Regions from separate parts of the Enterobacter cloacae complex sp. R_G8 genome, predicted to be linked through region 1. Evidence: predicted binding sites of a transcription regulator. Region 1 holds the regulator's gene; each other region holds the start of a gene.
What was found. Region 1 encodes sigma-54, which starts transcription at its own class of promoters, with help from an activator protein. Its sites were predicted from a motif close to GTTGGCACANNTTTCGCTNT; they were not measured.
Positions count from the first base shown of each region.

Region 2: the regulator sigma-54 is predicted to act here: its motif matches at 1,237-1,256, upstream of NQ842_RS17780 (amino acid ABC transporter substrate-binding protein).
Region 3: the regulator sigma-54 is predicted to act here: its motif matches at 2,073-2,092, upstream of glnA (glutamate--ammonia ligase).
Region 4: the regulator sigma-54 is predicted to act here: its motif matches at 2,556-2,575, upstream of norV (anaerobic nitric oxide reductase flavorubredoxin).

Region 1 covers NZ_CP102246.1:763,509-767,723, forward strand. The annotation lists gene rapZ (RNase adapter RapZ) at 1-453, opposite strand, end outside; gene ptsN (PTS IIA-like nitrogen regulatory protein PtsN) at 499-990, opposite strand; gene hpf (ribosome hibernation promoting factor) at 1,073-1,360, opposite strand; gene rpoN (RNA polymerase factor sigma-54) at 1,383-2,816, opposite strand; gene lptB (LPS export ABC transporter ATP-binding protein) at 2,864-3,589, opposite strand; gene lptA (lipopolysaccharide ABC transporter substrate-binding protein LptA) at 3,596-4,150, opposite strand; gene lptC (LPS export ABC transporter periplasmic protein LptC) at 4,119-4,215, opposite strand, start outside.
Region 2 covers NZ_CP102246.1:3,737,971-3,742,185, forward strand. The annotation lists gene lnt (apolipoprotein N-acyltransferase) at 1-1,127, shown strand, start outside; gene NQ842_RS17780 (amino acid ABC transporter substrate-binding protein) at 1,529-2,434, shown strand; gene NQ842_RS17785 (amino acid ABC transporter permease) at 2,590-3,330, shown strand; gene gltK (glutamate/aspartate ABC transporter permease GltK) at 3,330-4,004, shown strand; gene NQ842_RS17795 (amino acid ABC transporter ATP-binding protein) at 4,004-4,215, shown strand, end outside.
Region 3 covers NZ_CP102246.1:229,741-233,955, reverse strand. The annotation lists gene typA (ribosome-dependent GTPase TypA) at 1-1,801, opposite strand, end outside; gene glnA (glutamate--ammonia ligase) at 2,188-3,597, shown strand; gene glnL (nitrogen regulation protein NR(II)) at 3,783-4,215, shown strand, end outside.
Region 4 covers NZ_CP102246.1:1,289,094-1,293,308, forward strand. The annotation lists gene norW (NADH:flavorubredoxin reductase NorW) at 1-1,081, opposite strand, end outside; gene norV (anaerobic nitric oxide reductase flavorubredoxin) at 1,078-2,511, opposite strand; gene norR (nitric oxide reductase transcriptional regulator NorR) at 2,696-4,210, shown strand; gene gutQ (arabinose-5-phosphate isomerase GutQ) at 4,207-4,215, opposite strand, start outside.

The DNA.
Region 1 (4,215 bases):
ACGGGTGCGCAGCATTTCTGCCAGCTCGTGAACGGACATTTCTGAGGTGTCGACAATCAAATCGGCGCGTGAGCGCAGCGGCTCCAGCAGGTCGCTCTCTTCGTCGATTGCGCTCTCCAGAGAGAGGTTCTTGCTGGAAAGCGGGTGCAAACGACGGGTATCGCTGTAGCGACGGATGAGCGTGTTGCGGTCAGCGTCAAGGAACAGCAGCTGAGGCGAAAACGTGTCCGGCAGGTTACTCATCGCCTGTTCAAAGATTTCTGGCGATTCAGGCATGTTACGGACGTCGATGCTGACGGCGGCAGAGATTTGTCTGTCTGCAAGGGTGCGCGCCAGCTCGGGCAGCAGTACCACCGGCAGGTTATCTACGCAGTAAAAACCCATGTCTTCCAGCGCGCGCAGGGCCACGGATTTCCCCGACCCCGAACGGCCACTGACAATCATCAGCACCATGTTCCGTTTCTCCTCAGGACAACAGATGTGAAGGCCATCTCCTGGTTACGCATCATCCTGACTGCCTTCTGCTTCAGTGATAATTTGATAGAGCTCTTCATCACTTTGCGCTGAGCGCAGTCGACGGCAGATGGTTTTATCGGCCAGGCGTTTAGCGACCAGTGAAAGCGTATGCAGATGGGTTTTCGTCTGGTCGGCAGGAACCAGCAGCGCGAAGAGGAGATCAACGGGCTGGTTATCGATGGCATCAAAGGCAATAGGCGTTTCCAGTTGCACAAACACACCGACGGCACGCAGGGTGTCCTCTTCCAGTTTGCCATGCGGGATCGCAATGCCGTTGCCGATACCGGTACTGCCCATTTTTTCACGGGTCAGGATGGCTTCGAACACGACCTGCGGCGGCAGGCCCAGCTGTTTTGCGGCCAGTTCACTGATAATTTCCAGGGCACGTTTTTTGCTCTGGCAGTGAACGCCACTGCGGGTACATTCCTGGTTAAGGACATTGCTCAATTGAAGAGCGGAATCGTTGTTCATCATAATTTCACCTAAGCGCTAACTGTACAAATGGCCTGTTGTGTTCCACAACAGGCCTTCCTGCACCCGTTAACTGCCCGGACAATTAGTGTTGTTTCAGTTTATCTTTATGTTTATTGAGCTGTCGTGCAAGCTTATCAATCAAGCCGTCGATAGCAGCGTACATGTCTTGCCCTTCCGCACTGGCGTGGAGTTCGCCCCCATTGACATGCAGGGTTGCATCCGAGATATGAGTCACTTTTTCCACTTTCAACACAATATAGACCTGATTGATCCTTTCGAAATACTGTTCAAGTTTCGCGAACTTAGTATTCACAAAGTCGCGCAAGGCCTCAGTAATCTCGACGTTTTGTCCAGTGATGTTGAGCTGCATAGTGTCTTCCTTATCGGTTGTGTCAGACCAGCTGTTTACGCTGGTTAGACGGCGGAATGGATAAAGACTCTCGATACTTCGCAACAGTACGACGTGCCACCATAATACCCTGGTCGGACAGCATGGTGGTTAACTTACTGTCGCTCAGTGGCTTCGCGGGGTTTTCCGCGGCGATCAACTTCTTCACCAGGGCACGAATCGCCGTTGAGGAGGCTTCGCCCCCACCTTCGGTGTTCACATGGCTGGAGAAGAAATACTTAAGCTCAAATATACCGCGAGGACTGTGCAGATACTTCTGCGTGGTCACGCGGGAAATGGTTGATTCATGCATCTCGACGGCCTGGGCGATATCCGCCAGCACCATCGGTTTCATATACTCTTCGCCCTGCTCAAAGAAAGCTTGCTGCTGTTCAACGATGCAACGGCTCACGCGCAGCAGCGTATCATTCCGGCTCTCCAGACTTTTGATTAACCATCGCGCTTCCTGCAGGTTGCTGCGAATATACTGGTTGTCGGAGTCGTTACGTGCGCTGGTACACATGGAGGCGTATTGCTGATTGATTTGCAGGCGAGGAATGCTGTCTGAGTTGAGTTCAACGACCCAGCGGCCATTGTGTTTTCTGACCAGCACATCAGGAATGACGTATTCAGGTTCGCTGGTCTGGATAGACTGACCGGGGCGAGGATCGAGCGACTGGATCAGGTTAACCGCCTCTTTCAGCACCTCTTCTTTCAGACGCGTAACGCGCATCAGGGTACGGAAATCATGGTTAGCCAGCAGATCCAGATGATCGCTGATGATTAAGCGGGCCTCATCGATCCAGGGCGTCTCTTTACTGAACTGCGAAAGCTGGATCAGCAGGCAGTCGCGCAGATCTTTTGCCGCCACACCCACCGGGTCAAAACGCTGAATGCGCTTCAGAACGGCTTCTATCTCTTCGAGTTCAATCTCGTCATCGCCCATGCTTTCCAGAATATCGTCGAGCGTGACGGTCAGATAGCCTGTGTCGTCTACGGCATCGACAATGGACGTGGCAATCGCACGATCGGTATCGGAGAAGGGGGTCAGCTCCACTTGCCACATCAGGTAATCCTGCAGTGACTGGGTAGTTTCACCCTGATAGACAGGTAGCTCGTCATCCTGGTAGTCTGCACGCGTTCCGGAAGGGGTCCCGGCGGTGTAGATTTCATCCCAGCTGGCATCCAGTGGAAGCTCGTCCGGCATCTCTTTTTGTTCGAGAGCATCAACGGAATCAAGGGTTTCCGTGTCCTGCGCTTGCTGAGTGTCTACCTCGTCATGAAGATCGGCTTGCTCCAGCAGCGGATTGCTGTCCAGCGCTTGCTGGAGCTCCTGCTGGAGTTCTAATGTGGACAGTTGCAACAGGCGAATCGCCTGCTGTAGCTGCGGCGTCATCGCCAGTTGTTGGCTGAGCCTTAATTGCAAACCTTGCTTCATGTTCAGAGCATTTTTCTCCGGTTCGGCGTTACGTTACCTCTACCCTATCAGAGTCTGAAGTCTTCCCCAAGATAGACGCGCTTAACATGATCATCTTCGAGGATCTGTTGCGGCGTACCGTGGGCGATCAGATTGCCCTGGCTCACAATGTAGGCGCGTTCGCAAACGGCCAGTGTTTCACGGACGTTGTGGTCGGTGATCAACACGCCAAGCCCGCTGTCGCGCAGGTGCTCAATAATACGTTTAATGTCGATAACGGAGATCGGGTCAACACCCGCAAACGGTTCATCCAACAGGATAAACTTCGGATTTGCGGCCAACGCGCGTGCAATTTCAACACGGCGGCGTTCCCCCCCGGACAGCGCCTGACCGAGGCTGTCACGCAGGTGTTCAATGTGAAACTCTTCCATCAGCTCGTTGGCGCGATCCTGACGCTGCTCGCTGGTCAGATCGTCACGAATTTGCAGAACGGCCATCAGGTTATCGAAGACGCTCAGGCGACGGAAAATAGAGGCTTCCTGCGGCAGGTAGCCAATACCACGACGCGCGCGCGCATGCAGCGGCAGAAGGCTGATGTCTTCATCATCAATGATGATGTTACCGGCATCGCGCGGAACAATACCGACGACCATGTAGAAGGTCGTGGTTTTACCCGCACCGTTAGGGCCAAGCAGGCCAACAATTTCGCCGGAGTTGACGGTCAGACTGACATCTTCCACGACACGGCGGCCCTTGTAGGCCTTAGCGAGATTTTTTGCAGTTAATGTTGCCATAACGAATTAGTTACTCTTCTTCTGTGCCGGGGCCTGGCCCTTGCCTTTGTCCTGCAGCTGAGACGGCACCAGCACGGTGGTGACACGTTTGCCTTTCTCGCTGGAGGCCTGCATTTTTTGCTCTTTCACCAGATAGGTGATCTTGTCACCGGTGATATTGCTATCGAGCTGTTCCAGATAGGCGTTGCCGGTCAGGATGACCAGATCTTTCGCCAGTTCATAATGCATGTGGCTGGCATGACCTTTCACCGGTTTGCCGTTGTCCTGCATCTGGTAGAACGTGGCCGGGTTGCCGTAGCCATCAATGATCTCTTTGCCCTGTTCGCCACCTGGACGGGTAACGACCACCTTATCGGCGTTAATCTTGATGGTGCCCTGGGTCACGACGACGTTGCCGGTAAAGGTAACGACATTACCCTGCATATCAAGAGACTGTGTATCGGACTCGATATGGATCGGCTGTTCAGTATCGCCAGTAACAGCAAGCGCGGGAAGACTGGCCGCCAGCATCGCGCTGGCGATAATTACTTTAAGGCTGAGTTTGTTTGTTTTGAATTTCATAGGAGGTTCTAACCTTTTCAATCAGCTCGGCGTTTTTGCTGCGTAAGTTCCCGCGCATTCTTAAA
Region 2 (4,215 bases), 2.0 Mb from region 1:
TGCGCGGCTGGGTGCTGACCGGCTTCCCGTGGCTGCAGTTTGGCTACAGCCAGATCGACGGCCCGCTGAAAGGGCTGGCGCCAGTGATGGGTGTTGAGGCAATCAACTTCCTGCTGATGGTGGTAAGCGGTCTGCTGGTACTGGCACTGGTCACGCGTAACGGGAAACCACTGGTGGTGGCGCTGGTCCTCTTCGCCCTGCCCTTCCCGTTGCGTTATATCCAGTGGTATACCCTGATGCCTGAGCGCGCAACGCAGGTTTCAATGGTACAGGGCGATATTCCGCAGGCGATGAAGTGGGATGAGAAAGAGCTGCTGAACACGCTGAAAATCTACGCCAACGCCACTGAAGAGGTGATGGGTAAATCGCAGCTGATCATCTGGCCTGAATCCGCCATTCCGGATCTGGAAATTAACCAACAGCCGTTTCTGAATATGATGAACGATCTGCTGCGCGCGCGCGGCAGTACGCTGATCACCGGGATTGTGGATGCGCGTCTGAATCAGCAGAACCGCTACGATACCTACAACACCATCATTACGCTCGGCAAAGACAGCGACTACAGCCACACCTCGACTGACCGGTATAACAAGAATCACCTTGTTCCGTTCGGCGAGTTTGTTCCGCTGGAGTCGATTCTGCGTCCGCTGGCACCGTTCTTTGACCTGCCAATGTCCTCCTTCAGTCGGGGGCCGTACGTGCAGCCGCAGCTGCATGCACACGGTTTTGCCCTGACGGCGGCCATTTGCTACGAGATCATCCTCGGCGAACAGGTACGCGATAACTTCCGTCCGGATACGGACTTCCTGCTGACCATCTCTAATGATGCCTGGTTCGGTAAGTCGATTGGTCCGTGGCAGCATTTCCAGATGGCGCGAATGCGTTCCCTGGAGCTGGCGCGTCCGCTACTGCGCAGCACCAACAATGGCATCACCGCCGTGATTGGACCGCGGGGTGAAATTCAGTCCATGATCCCGCAGTTTACGCGCGAAGTGTTGACGGCTAAAGTCACGCCAACAAGCGGCCTGACGCCATATGCCCGTACCGGTAACTGGCCGCTGTGGATCCTGACCGCCCTGTTTGGCTTTGGGGCTGTGCTGATGAGCCTGCGTCAGCGTCGCCAATAACCTCACCTCGTCCTGCCGGGTGGCGGCTACGCCTTACCCGGCCTACATTTCGCTTCGTCGGTCGGGTAAGGCGTAGCCGCCACCCGACAGTTCCCTCCCAAATTTCAATTCTGGCACGTCTATTGCTTTGTTTATTCACGCAAACGCAGTTTGGCTTAACGTGCAACCTTGTCGCACCAGCGCAGATCATCAGTAGCACCGAAACGGTGCAACGAGAGATTTCTGCCTCGGAATGGTGCGGCGCGCTTCGCAAAAATAAACAATAACGCAGCAAAATCTTTACATTAAGCCAGACTAAATGTTAACAAGCTTGCATAACACTGCACTCGCATAGCGCGAGATATAACAACATCACAATGGGTATCAATGCGTCTCTGGCGCTGATAAGAAAGGAGTTGGGTATGCAATTACGTAAACTGGCCACAGCAATGCTGGTAATGGGGATGTCCGCAGGCGTCGTTCACGCTGAAGACGCGCCGGCAGCCGGCAGCACTCTCGACAAGATTGCCAAAAACGGCGTGATCGTGGTCGGCCACCGTGAATCTTCTGTCCCGTTCTCTTACTACGACAACACGCAAAAAGTCGTGGGCTATTCACAGGATTACTCTAACGCTATCGTTGAGGCCGTGAAGAAAAAGCTGAACAAACCCGATCTGCAGGTGAAGCTGATTCCGATCACCTCACAGAACCGTATCCCACTGCTGCAAAACGGCACCTTCGATTTTGAGTGTGGCTCTACCACCAATAACCTGGAGCGTCAGAAACAGGCTGCCTTCTCCGACACTATATTTGTGGTGGGGACCCGTCTGTTGACCAAAAAAGGCGGCGCGATTAAAGATTTTGCTGACCTGAAAGGCAAGGCCGTTGTTGTGACCTCCGGGACAACCTCAGAAGTGCTGCTGCACAAGCTGAACGACGAGAAGAAAATGGATATGCGCATCATCAGCGCGAAAGACCATGGTGACTCCTTCCGTACGCTGGAAAGTGGCCGTGCCGTCGCGTTTATGATGGATGATGCCCTGCTGGCTGGCGAACGTGCAAAAGCGAAGAAACCGGACAACTGGGATATCGTGGGCACCGCGCAGTCGAAAGAAGCTTACGGCTGTATGCTGCGTAAAGACGATCCGCAGTTCAAGAAGCTAATTGATGACACCATCGCCCAGGTGCAAACCTCTGGTGAAGCGGAAAAATGGTTCGACAAATGGTTCAAGAACCCAATTCCACCTAAAAATCTCAACATGAACTTTGAACTGTCTGACGACATGAAAGCACTGTTCAAATCACCGAATGACAAGGCTCTTAACTAATTAGAACTACAGGGGCGGGATCTCCTGCCCTCTCGATTGTCGGGAAGCATGGACAGACTATACGTTGAGTGGTCGTTCCCCACTCAGCGCGAAAAATGAGCTTCTCACCAATCTTCGAGGGTAGCGCTGCTACCCTTTTTTTTCTGGAGTTTATTATGTCAATAGACTGGAACTGGGGCATATTTCTGCAACAAGCCCCGTTCGGCAACACAACCTATCTTGGCTGGCTGTGGAGCGGCTTTCAGGTCACCGTTGCATTATCGATAACGGCGTGGATTATTGCGTTCCTTGTCGGTTCACTGTTCGGTATTCTGCGCACCGTCCCAAACCGTTTTCTCTCTTCTATCGGCACGCTGTATGTGGAATTGTTCCGTAACGTTCCGCTGATCGTGCAGTTCTTTACCTGGTATCTGGTCGTTCCTGAACTGCTGCCGGAAAATATTGGCATGTGGTTCAAGTCGGAACTGGATCCTAACGTACAGTTCTTTGTCTCCTCGATGATGTGTCTGGGGCTGTTTACCGCCGCGCGCGTGTGCGAGCAGGTGCGTGCCGCTATTCAGTCGCTGCCGCGTGGACAAAAGAACGCGGGTCTGGCAATGGGATTAACGCTGCCGCAAACCTACCGCTACGTCCTGCTGCCTAACGCCTACCGCGTCATTGTCCCACCGATGACCTCAGAGATGATGAACCTGGTCAAAAACTCGGCCATCGCCTCCACGATCGGTCTGGTCGATATGGCGGCACAGGCGGGCAAACTGCTGGATTATTCCGCCCATGCGTGGGAATCCTTCACGGCAATTACGCTCGCGTATGTTCTGATTAACGCTTTCATCATGCTGGTGATGAACCTGGTTGAACGCAAAATTCGCCTGCCGGGCAATCTGGGGGGCAAATAATGTACGAATTTGACTGGAGTTCCATTGTTCCTTCCATGCCATACCTGCTTGATGGTCTGGTGATCACCTTAAAAATCACCGTGATCGCCATCATCGTTGGTATCGTCTGGGGAACCCTGCTGGCAGTCATGCGCCTGTCGAGCTTTAAACCGCTCGCCTGGTTTGCCACTGCCTACGTTAACGTTTTCCGCTCCATCCCGCTGGTGATGGTGCTGCTGTGGTTTTACCTGATTGTTCCCGGTTTCCTGCAAAACGTTCTGGGACTGTCACCGAAAACCGATATCCGCCTTATCTCCGCGATGGTTGCGTTCTCCATGTTTGAGGCCGCTTACTATTCCGAGATTATCCGTGCGGGCATTCAGAGTATCTCCCGTGGGCAGTCCAGCGCGGCGCTGGCGCTGGGAATGACCCACTGGCAGTCCATGCAGCTCATTATTCTGCCGCAGGCGTTTCGCGCCATGGTTCCCCTCCTGCTGACCCAGGGCATCGTGCTGTTCCAGGATACCTCTCTGGTATATGTCCTGAGCCTGGCAGACTTCTTCCGTACCGCGTCCACCATCGGTGAACGTGATGGTACGCAGGTTGAGATGGTGCTCTTCGCAGGTGCGGTCTATTTTGTGATTAGTTTAAGCGCGTCGCTGCTGGTCAGTTGGCTGAAGAAAAGGACGGTATAATGATTTCCCTGAAAAATGTTTCTAAATGGTATGGGCACTTTCAGGTGCTGACCGACTGCTCCACCGAAGTCAAAAAAGGTGATGTGGTGGTAGTGTGCGGGCCGTCCGGTTCCGGTAAATCGACGCTGATCAAAACGGTGAATGGCCTGGAGCCTGTGCAGCAGGGCGAAATTGTTGTTAACGGCACCAAAGTGAACGACAAGAAAACCAA
Region 3 (4,215 bases), 530 kb from region 1:
TTGCACGTTTACGATCGTTCTCGGTCAGGTGACGTTTACGGATACGGATAGACAGTGGAGTCACTTCTACCAGTTCGTCGTCATCGATGAATTCCAGAGCCTGCTCCAGCGTCATCTTGATCGGTGGAACCAGAACCGTTGCTTCGTCAGTACCGGACGCACGCATGTTGGTCAGTTTCTTACCGGTCAGGCAGTTTACAGTCAGGTCGTTAGAACGACTGTGAATACCGATGATCTGGCCTTCATACACTTCAGCACCGTGACCCAGGAACAGCTTACCGCGATCCTGCAGACCGAACAGCGCAAACGCAACCGCTTTACCCTGACCGTTGGAGATCAGCACGCCGTTGTTACGCTGGCCCACTTCGCCCGGACGTACGTCGTCGTAGTGGCTGAAGGTGGAGTACAGCAGACCGGTACCGGAAGTCATGGTCATGAACTCAGAACGGAAGCCGATCAGGCCACGGCTTGGGATCACGTAGTCGAGACGTACGCGGCCTTTGCCATCTGGATTCATGTTTTTCAGGTCGCCTTTACGCTCACCCAGAGCCTGCATCACAGAACCCTGGTGCTGCTCTTCAACGTCCAGCGTTACGTTTTCGAACGGCTCTTGTTTACGGCCGTCGATTTCGCGGAAGATAACTTTCGGACGGGAAACCGCCATTTCGAAACCTTCACGACGCATGTTTTCGATCAGGACAGACAGGTGCAGCTCACCACGACCGGAAACGCGGAATGCATCAGCGTCTTCGGTTTCTTCAACGCGCAGCGCAACGTTATGCACCAGCTCTTTGTTCAGGCGGTCAAGGATCTGACGAGAGGTAACGAATTTACCTTCTTTACCACAGAACGGAGAGGTGTTGACGTTGAAGAACATGGTTACCGTCGGTTCATCAACAGACAGGGCTGGCAGCGCTTCCACGTTCTGCGGGTCGCAGATGGTGTCAGAGATGTTCAGCTCGCCAAGACCGGTGATCGCGATGATATCGCCCGCTTCAGCCAGATCGCTGTCGATACGCTCCAGACCCAGGTGAGTCAGCACTTTGCCCACTTTACCGTTACGGGTTTTGCCTTCGCTATCGATGATAGTAACCTGCTGGTTCGGCTTCACTTTACCGCGTTTGATGCGGCCGATACCGATAACGCCAACGTAGTTGTTGTAGTCCAGCTGGGAGATCTGCATCTGCAGTGGACCATCGAGATCAACATCCGGAGCCGGTACGTGATCGACAATGGCCTGATACAGCGGGGTCATGTCTTCCGCCATATTTTCGTGATCCAGACCCGCAATACCATTCAGCGCCGAAGCGTAGATGATAGGGAAGTCCAGCTGCTCGTCGGTCGCATCAAGGTTAACGAACAGGTCGAATACCTGATCAACAACCCAGTCAGGGCGTGCGCCAGGACGGTCAACCTTGTTGATAACAACAATAGGCTTCAGGCCATGGGCAAATGCTTTTTTGGTCACGAAACGCGTTTGCGGCATTGGGCCGTCAAAGGCGTCAACCACCAGCAGCACGGAATCCACCATGGACATCACGCGCTCAACTTCACCACCGAAGTCGGCGTGCCCTGGGGTATCAACGATGTTGATACGGTAGTCATTCCATTTGATAGCGGTGTTTTTCGCGAGGATGGTAATCCCACGCTCTTTCTCCAAATCGTTGGAGTCCATCACACGCTCTTGAGTTTCGGCACGAGCATCAAACGTACCGGATTGCTGCAGCAGCTTATCAACCAGGGTAGTTTTACCATGGTCAACGTGCGCGATGATGGCGATGTTACGCAAATTTTCGATCACAACTTTGCCTCAGGCATTAGAAATAGCGCGTTATTGTACACGGATTAATCGCACTACAAAACAGGATCACAAACATCCCCCGCAAACAAGTATTGCAGAGATGCTTTGTGATCGCTTTCACGGAGCGTAAAAAGGGCACTTTAACGAAAATTGCACCAATATGGTGCTCAGTGTTCACACTGAAGCACTATACTGGTGCAACATAACCATTGTGGTGCAGCACTTTTGCACTATGGTGCGCATGATAACGCCTTTTTGGGGTGTTTTAAAAGTTGGCACAGATTTCGCTTTATAAAAATACGGCAAAAAGATGGCCTCATAGCCACCTTGATAGAAGTTGAAGACCTCGTTACCACGACGACAATGACCAATCTGGAGAGTTAAGTATGTCCGCTGAACACGTTTTGACGATGCTGAACGAACATGAAGTGAAGTTTGTTGATCTGCGCTTCACTGATACCAAAGGTAAAGAACAGCACGTCACAATTCCTGCTCATCAGGTAAACGCCGAATTCTTTGAAGAAGGCAAAATGTTTGACGGCTCCTCCATTGGTGGCTGGAAAGGCATTAACGAATCTGACATGGTTCTGATGCCAGACGCGACCACGGCGGTCATTGATCCATTCTTCGAAGAGCCAACCCTGATCATCCGTTGCGATATCCTCGAGCCAGGCACGCTGCAGGGCTACGACCGCGACCCACGCTCCATCGCTAAACGCGCTGAAGAGTACCTGCGTTCTACTGGCATCGCAGACACCGTTCTGTTCGGGCCAGAACCAGAATTCTTCCTGTTCGATGACATTCGTTTCGGTGCCTCTATCTCTGGCTCCCACGTGGCTATCGACGACATCGAAGGTGCATGGAACTCCTCCACCAAATACGAAGGTGGTAACAAAGGTCACCGTCCTGGCGTGAAAGGCGGCTACTTCCCGGTTCCTCCGGTCGATTCCGCACAGGACATTCGTTCCACCATGTGTCTGGTGATGGAAGAGATGGGCCTGGTGGTAGAAGCTCACCACCACGAAGTGGCGACTGCGGGTCAGAACGAAGTGGCAACCCGCTTCAACACCATGACCAAAAAAGCGGACGAAATTCAGATCTACAAATACGTTGTGCACAACGTTGCGCACCGTTTCGGTAAAACCGCGACCTTCATGCCAAAACCAATGTTTGGCGACAACGGTTCCGGTATGCACTGCCACATGTCCCTGTCCAAGAACGGTACCAACCTGTTCTCTGGTGACAAATATGCAGGTCTGTCTGAGCAGGCGCTGTACTACATTGGCGGCGTAATCAAACACGCTAAAGCGATCAACGCCCTGGCGAACCCAACCACCAACTCTTACAAGCGTCTGGTCCCAGGCTACGAAGCACCTGTTATGCTGGCTTACTCTGCACGTAACCGTTCTGCTTCTATCCGTATCCCGGTGGTGGCTTCTCCTAAAGCGCGTCGTATCGAAGTGCGCTTCCCGGATCCAGCGGCTAACCCATACCTGTGCTTCGCAGCACTGCTGATGGCCGGTCTGGACGGTATCAAGAACAAGATCCACCCAGGCGAAGCGATGGACAAAAACCTGTACGACCTGCCACCAGAAGAAGCGAAAGAGATCCCACAGGTTGCTGGCTCTCTGGAAGAAGCCCTGCAGGCGCTGGACGCAGACCGCGAGTTCTTGACTGCGGGTGGCGTATTCACTGATGACGCTATCGATGCCTACATCGCCCTGCGTACTGAAGAGAACGACCGCGTGCGCATGACTCCGCATCCGGTTGAATTCGAACTGTACTACAGCGTTTAAGTTACAACGGGTTTCGCGCCACTCTTCAGGCGCGGCCCCGAAAGCTTTTTTTTGTTGCCGTGGAAACTTTCAGCCCATCTCCGGATGGGCTTTTTTCTCCACCAACAACCTGATCTCACGCGCTTTTTACGACGAAAAAGCTATACTGCACTAAATTAGTGCAACCAACTCCAGGAGACTGCTGAATGGCAACTGGCACGCTGCCCGATGCTGGGCAGATCCTCAATTCGTTAATTAACAGCATTTTGCTGGTCGATGACGAGCTGGCTGTTCATTACGCCAACCCGGCGGCGCAGCAACTGCTCGCCCAAAGCGCACGCAAACTGTTTGGCACTCCGCTGCCAGAATTATTGAGCTATTTTTCGCTGAACATTGGCCTGATGCAGGAAAGTCTGCAGGCCGGTCAGGGGTTCACCGATAACGAAGTGACGCTGGTCATCGACGGGCGCTCGCATATTTTGTCGCTCACCGCGCAACGTCTTCCTGAAGGGTTGATCCTGCTCGAAATGGCGCCGATGGACAATCAGCGCCGACTGAGCCAGGAGCAACTTCAACATGCGCAGCAAATTGCCGCCCGCGATCTGGTGCGGGGCCTGGCGCATGAAATCAAAAACCCAC
Region 4 (4,215 bases), 530 kb from region 1:
TGACGACAAAGGCGCGTATCTGACCCTCGTTATCCACGCCTCGCGCGACCATGCCCTGCGGGTCGAGGGTGATTTGCCAGTGCAGATCCTGGCGCTGCGTTTCGCCTGCCAGATGCAGCGGCATGTCAGGCGTTTTCACCTTCACCAGCATGGCCGGTAATTTCAGCGGTGCGCTGCCGCCGAGCAGGTTTTTTGCCAGATGCATGGCGCCAAGCTGGATCGGCTGCAGGAAAGGCAGCACCTGACCGTTGATTTCCGCACAGTCCCCCAACGCGTAAATGTCGGGCTGCGTGGTTTGCAGGTAGCTATTCACCTTCACACCACGGTCTGTTTCTGCGCCAGCGCGGTGCGCCAGCGCGGTTTCCGGGCGCAGCCCTGTCGCGGCAATCACCACATCGACCTCCACGCTGCGGTTGCGGTCAAGCGTTGCGCGAATGCCGCCTTCGGTTTTGCTCAGACTCTGCAATTGCGATTTCAGCAGCAGATGCACGCCCATGTCAGTCAGACGGTGCTGTAAGCGACTGCTTACTTCTGCGGGCATCAAGGCCGACAGAATGCTTGCCGCGTGGTCGACCAGAGTGACGGCTTTACCTGCGCGACAGAAATCCATCGCCAGTTCGGTGCCAATCAGACCGCCGCCAACAATCATCACCCGCCTTGCGTCGCAAAGCGTCGTTTCACAGGCCTGGTACGCCTGCTGACTGTTCAGGGTGATCATCAGCTCGCGGCCTTCAACCGGCGGCACGAAAGCAGAGGCTCCCGTCGCCAGCACCAGCTTGTCGTACTGCCAGGTTTTGTCTTTCGCTTTTACCACGTGCGCGGCAGCGTCGATATCGGTGACCCAGGTGTAGGGAAACAGGCGCAGGTTGAACTGCTCCGCGAACTCTCCCGCCGTCTGGCGGGTGAGATCGTCAGCGCGCTGGTTCAGGCTAATCACATGGCTTAGATCAGGCTTGTTGTACTCATTCATGCTGTCGGCGGCGATGACCGTCAGCGGCACGTTTGCATCCTGTTTGCGGATATTTTTCACCAACTGGCGGGCGGCAAAGCCCGAGCCGATGATGACAATGCCATTGCTCATTTTGCCTCCGTTGCCAGTTCGTCAAAGACGTCTTTCCCAAGGGAACATTCCGGGCAGAGGAAGGTGTCCGGCACCTCACTCCACGGCGTACCCGGTGCGACATCCTGCAGCGGCTCGCCCTGTTCCGGATCGTAGATCCACTGGCAGACACTGCACTGCATGCGTGGGCCAGGATCGGCGGTCGCGGCGCAGGCCTCCTGCTGTTCGGTCGGTTTTGCTGCCTGCGGAAGCGGTGCGAGCGCCCACTGACGCGCAATATCGCGGCCGTGCTGACGGCAGATTTCCAGCGCGTCGAGATCAGGCCGCCATTTGGCCTTCAGGCTCATGGACATCTCAAAACCGGCATCCTGCAGGCGGGTAGAAAGACGATCTACCGCACCGCCGCTCCAGCCGTGGGAGCCAAAGGCGCTGGCGCGTTTGTTGCGAAAGCGCAGGCCGGTCATCTCTTCCACCAGGCCGGCTATTTTCGGCATCATCACGTTGTTCATGGTGGAGGTGCCCACCAGCACGCCCTTAGAGCGGAAGACGTTGGTGAGGATCTCGTTTTTATCGCTGCGCGCCACGTTGAAGATTTTCACCGCCACGTTCGGGTCCGCTTCGTTGATGCCCTGGGCAATCGCATCCGCCATCATGCGGGTGTTGTTGGACATGGTGTCGTAGAAAATCGTGATGCGGTCTTCCTGATAATCCGCCGCCCATTTCAGGTACAGCTCAACGATCTGGGTAGGGTTTTCACGCCACACCACGCCGTGGGAGGTGGCAATCATATCCACCGGCAGGTTGAAGCCGAGGATCTCGCTGATTTTTGGCGTCACCAGACGGCTGAACGGGGTCAGGATGTTGGCGTAGTAGCGCTGGCACTGTTCAAACAGCTCGGTCTGATCCACTTCATCGTTAAACATACGTTCGTCGCAGTAGTGCTGACCAAAGGCGTCGTTGCTGAACAGTACCGCATCGCCGGTCAGGTAGGTCATCATGCTGTCCGGCCAGTGCAGCATCGGGGTTTCCACGAAGATCAGCTGTTTGCCGTTACCAATATCCAGCGTGTCGCCGGTTTTCACGGTGTGGAAGTTCCACTCCGGATGGTGATGGTGACCGTTGATGGAGTCGATGGCGTTGGTGGTGCAGTAGATTGGGGTATCCGGAATGTGGGACATCAACTCGGTCAGCGCCCCGGCGTGATCCTCTTCCGCGTGGTTGATGATGATGTAGTCGATATCGTTCAGATCGATTTCGCTGCGCAGGTTCTGCACGAACTCGCGGCTGAATTTGTGATCGACGGTATCGATCAGCACGTTTTTACCTTCTCGGATGAGATAGCTGTTGTAGCTGCTGCCGCGCAGCGTTTTGTATTCCGTCCCGTGGAAATCACGCACTTCCCAGTCACGTTGACCGACCCAATGAATGTTATTTTTAACCAGAATAGACATAGCAACCTCAAATAATACGGCGTGTTAAATAAGATATTTTGTCTATATCAACTTGCGTGCCAACTTTTATTTTATTGATTTTTATGGGTTAAAATTTTTATTCCCCGGAATGGGTAGTCATTATGACTATTGTTAAAGATGTCAATATGACACTATGTACTGTCAAAATGACAGCGAGGCAGATATGAGCTTTTCCGTAGACGTGCTGGCGAAGATCGCCATTGAACTGCAAACCGGTATCGGTCATCAGGATCGTTTTCAGCGGCTGATTTCCACGCTGCGCCACGTGCTGGACTGCGATGCATCGGCGCTGCTGCGCTATGAAGGACGACAGTTTATACCTCTGGCTATCGACGGGCTGGCGCAGGACGTTCTTGGAAGGCGTTTTATCCTGGAAGGCCACCCGCGGCTGGAGACCATCGCCCGGGCAGGTGACGTGGTGCGTTTTCCGGCGGACAGCGATCTGCCCGATCCGTACGACGGCCTTATACCGGGGCAGGAGAGCCTGAAGGTACATGCCTGTATCGGGCTGCCGCTGTTTGCCGGACAAAACCTGATTGGGGCGCTGACCCTTGATGGGATGTCGCCGGACCAGTTCGATACCTTCAGCGACGAAGAGTTGCGCCTGATTGCGGCCCTGGCCGCCGGGGCGCTGAACAATGCTCTGCTGATTGAACAGCTGGAGAGCCAGAATATTCTTCCTGGCAGCCCGGTGGCGTTTGAACAGGTCGCGCATACGGAGATGATTGGCCTCTCGCCAGGCATGGTACAACTCAAAAAAGAGATTGAGATCGTCGCGGCATCCGATTTGAACGTGCTCATCTTCGGTGAGACCGGCACCGGTAAAGAGCTGGTGGCGAAATCCATTCACGAAGCTTCACCGCGTGCGGCCAACCCGCTGGTCTATCTTAACTGCGCTGCACTGCCGGAAAGCGTGGCGGAAAGTGAGCTGTTTGGTCACGTTAAAGGGGCATTTACCGGCGCCATCAGCAACCGCAGCGGTAAGTTTGAAATGGCCGATAACGGCACGCTGTTCCTCGATGAAATAGGCGAGCTTTCGCTGTCGCTGCAGGCCAAGCTGCTGCGCGTATTACAGTACGGTGATATTCAGCGCGTGGGAGACGACCGCAGCTTACGGGTCAACGTGCGCGTGCTGGCGGCAACCAACCGCGACCTGCGCGAAGCGGTGCTTAACGGCAATTTCCGCGCCGATCTGTTCCATCGTCTGAGCGTTTTTCCGCTTACCGTGCCGCCGCTGCGCGAGCGTGGGGACGATGTGGTGCTGCTGGCGGGTTTTTTCTGCGAACAGTGTCGGCTCAAAATGGGCTTGTCGCGCGTGGTATTGAGCCCGGGGGCGCGGAGCCATCTGCTGACCTACGCCTGGCCGGGTAACGTACGCGAGCTGGAGCACGCCATCCATCGCGCGGTGGTGCTGGCGCGGGCGACGCGCTCAGGGGATGAAATCGTGATTCATGCGCGGCATTTTGCGCTGCATGAGGAAAGTGCCCCGCTCGTGAAGCCCGCAACGCCTGAGAGCGTGAACGAGAACCTGCGCGAGGCGACAGAAGAATTTCAGCGCCAGATGATTACCCGCGCGCTGGAGCAGAACAACCGCAGTTGGGCGGCGTGCGCGCGGGCGCTGGAAATGGACGTCGCCAACCTGCACCGGCTGGCGAAGCGTCTGGGACTGAAGGGTTAAATAAT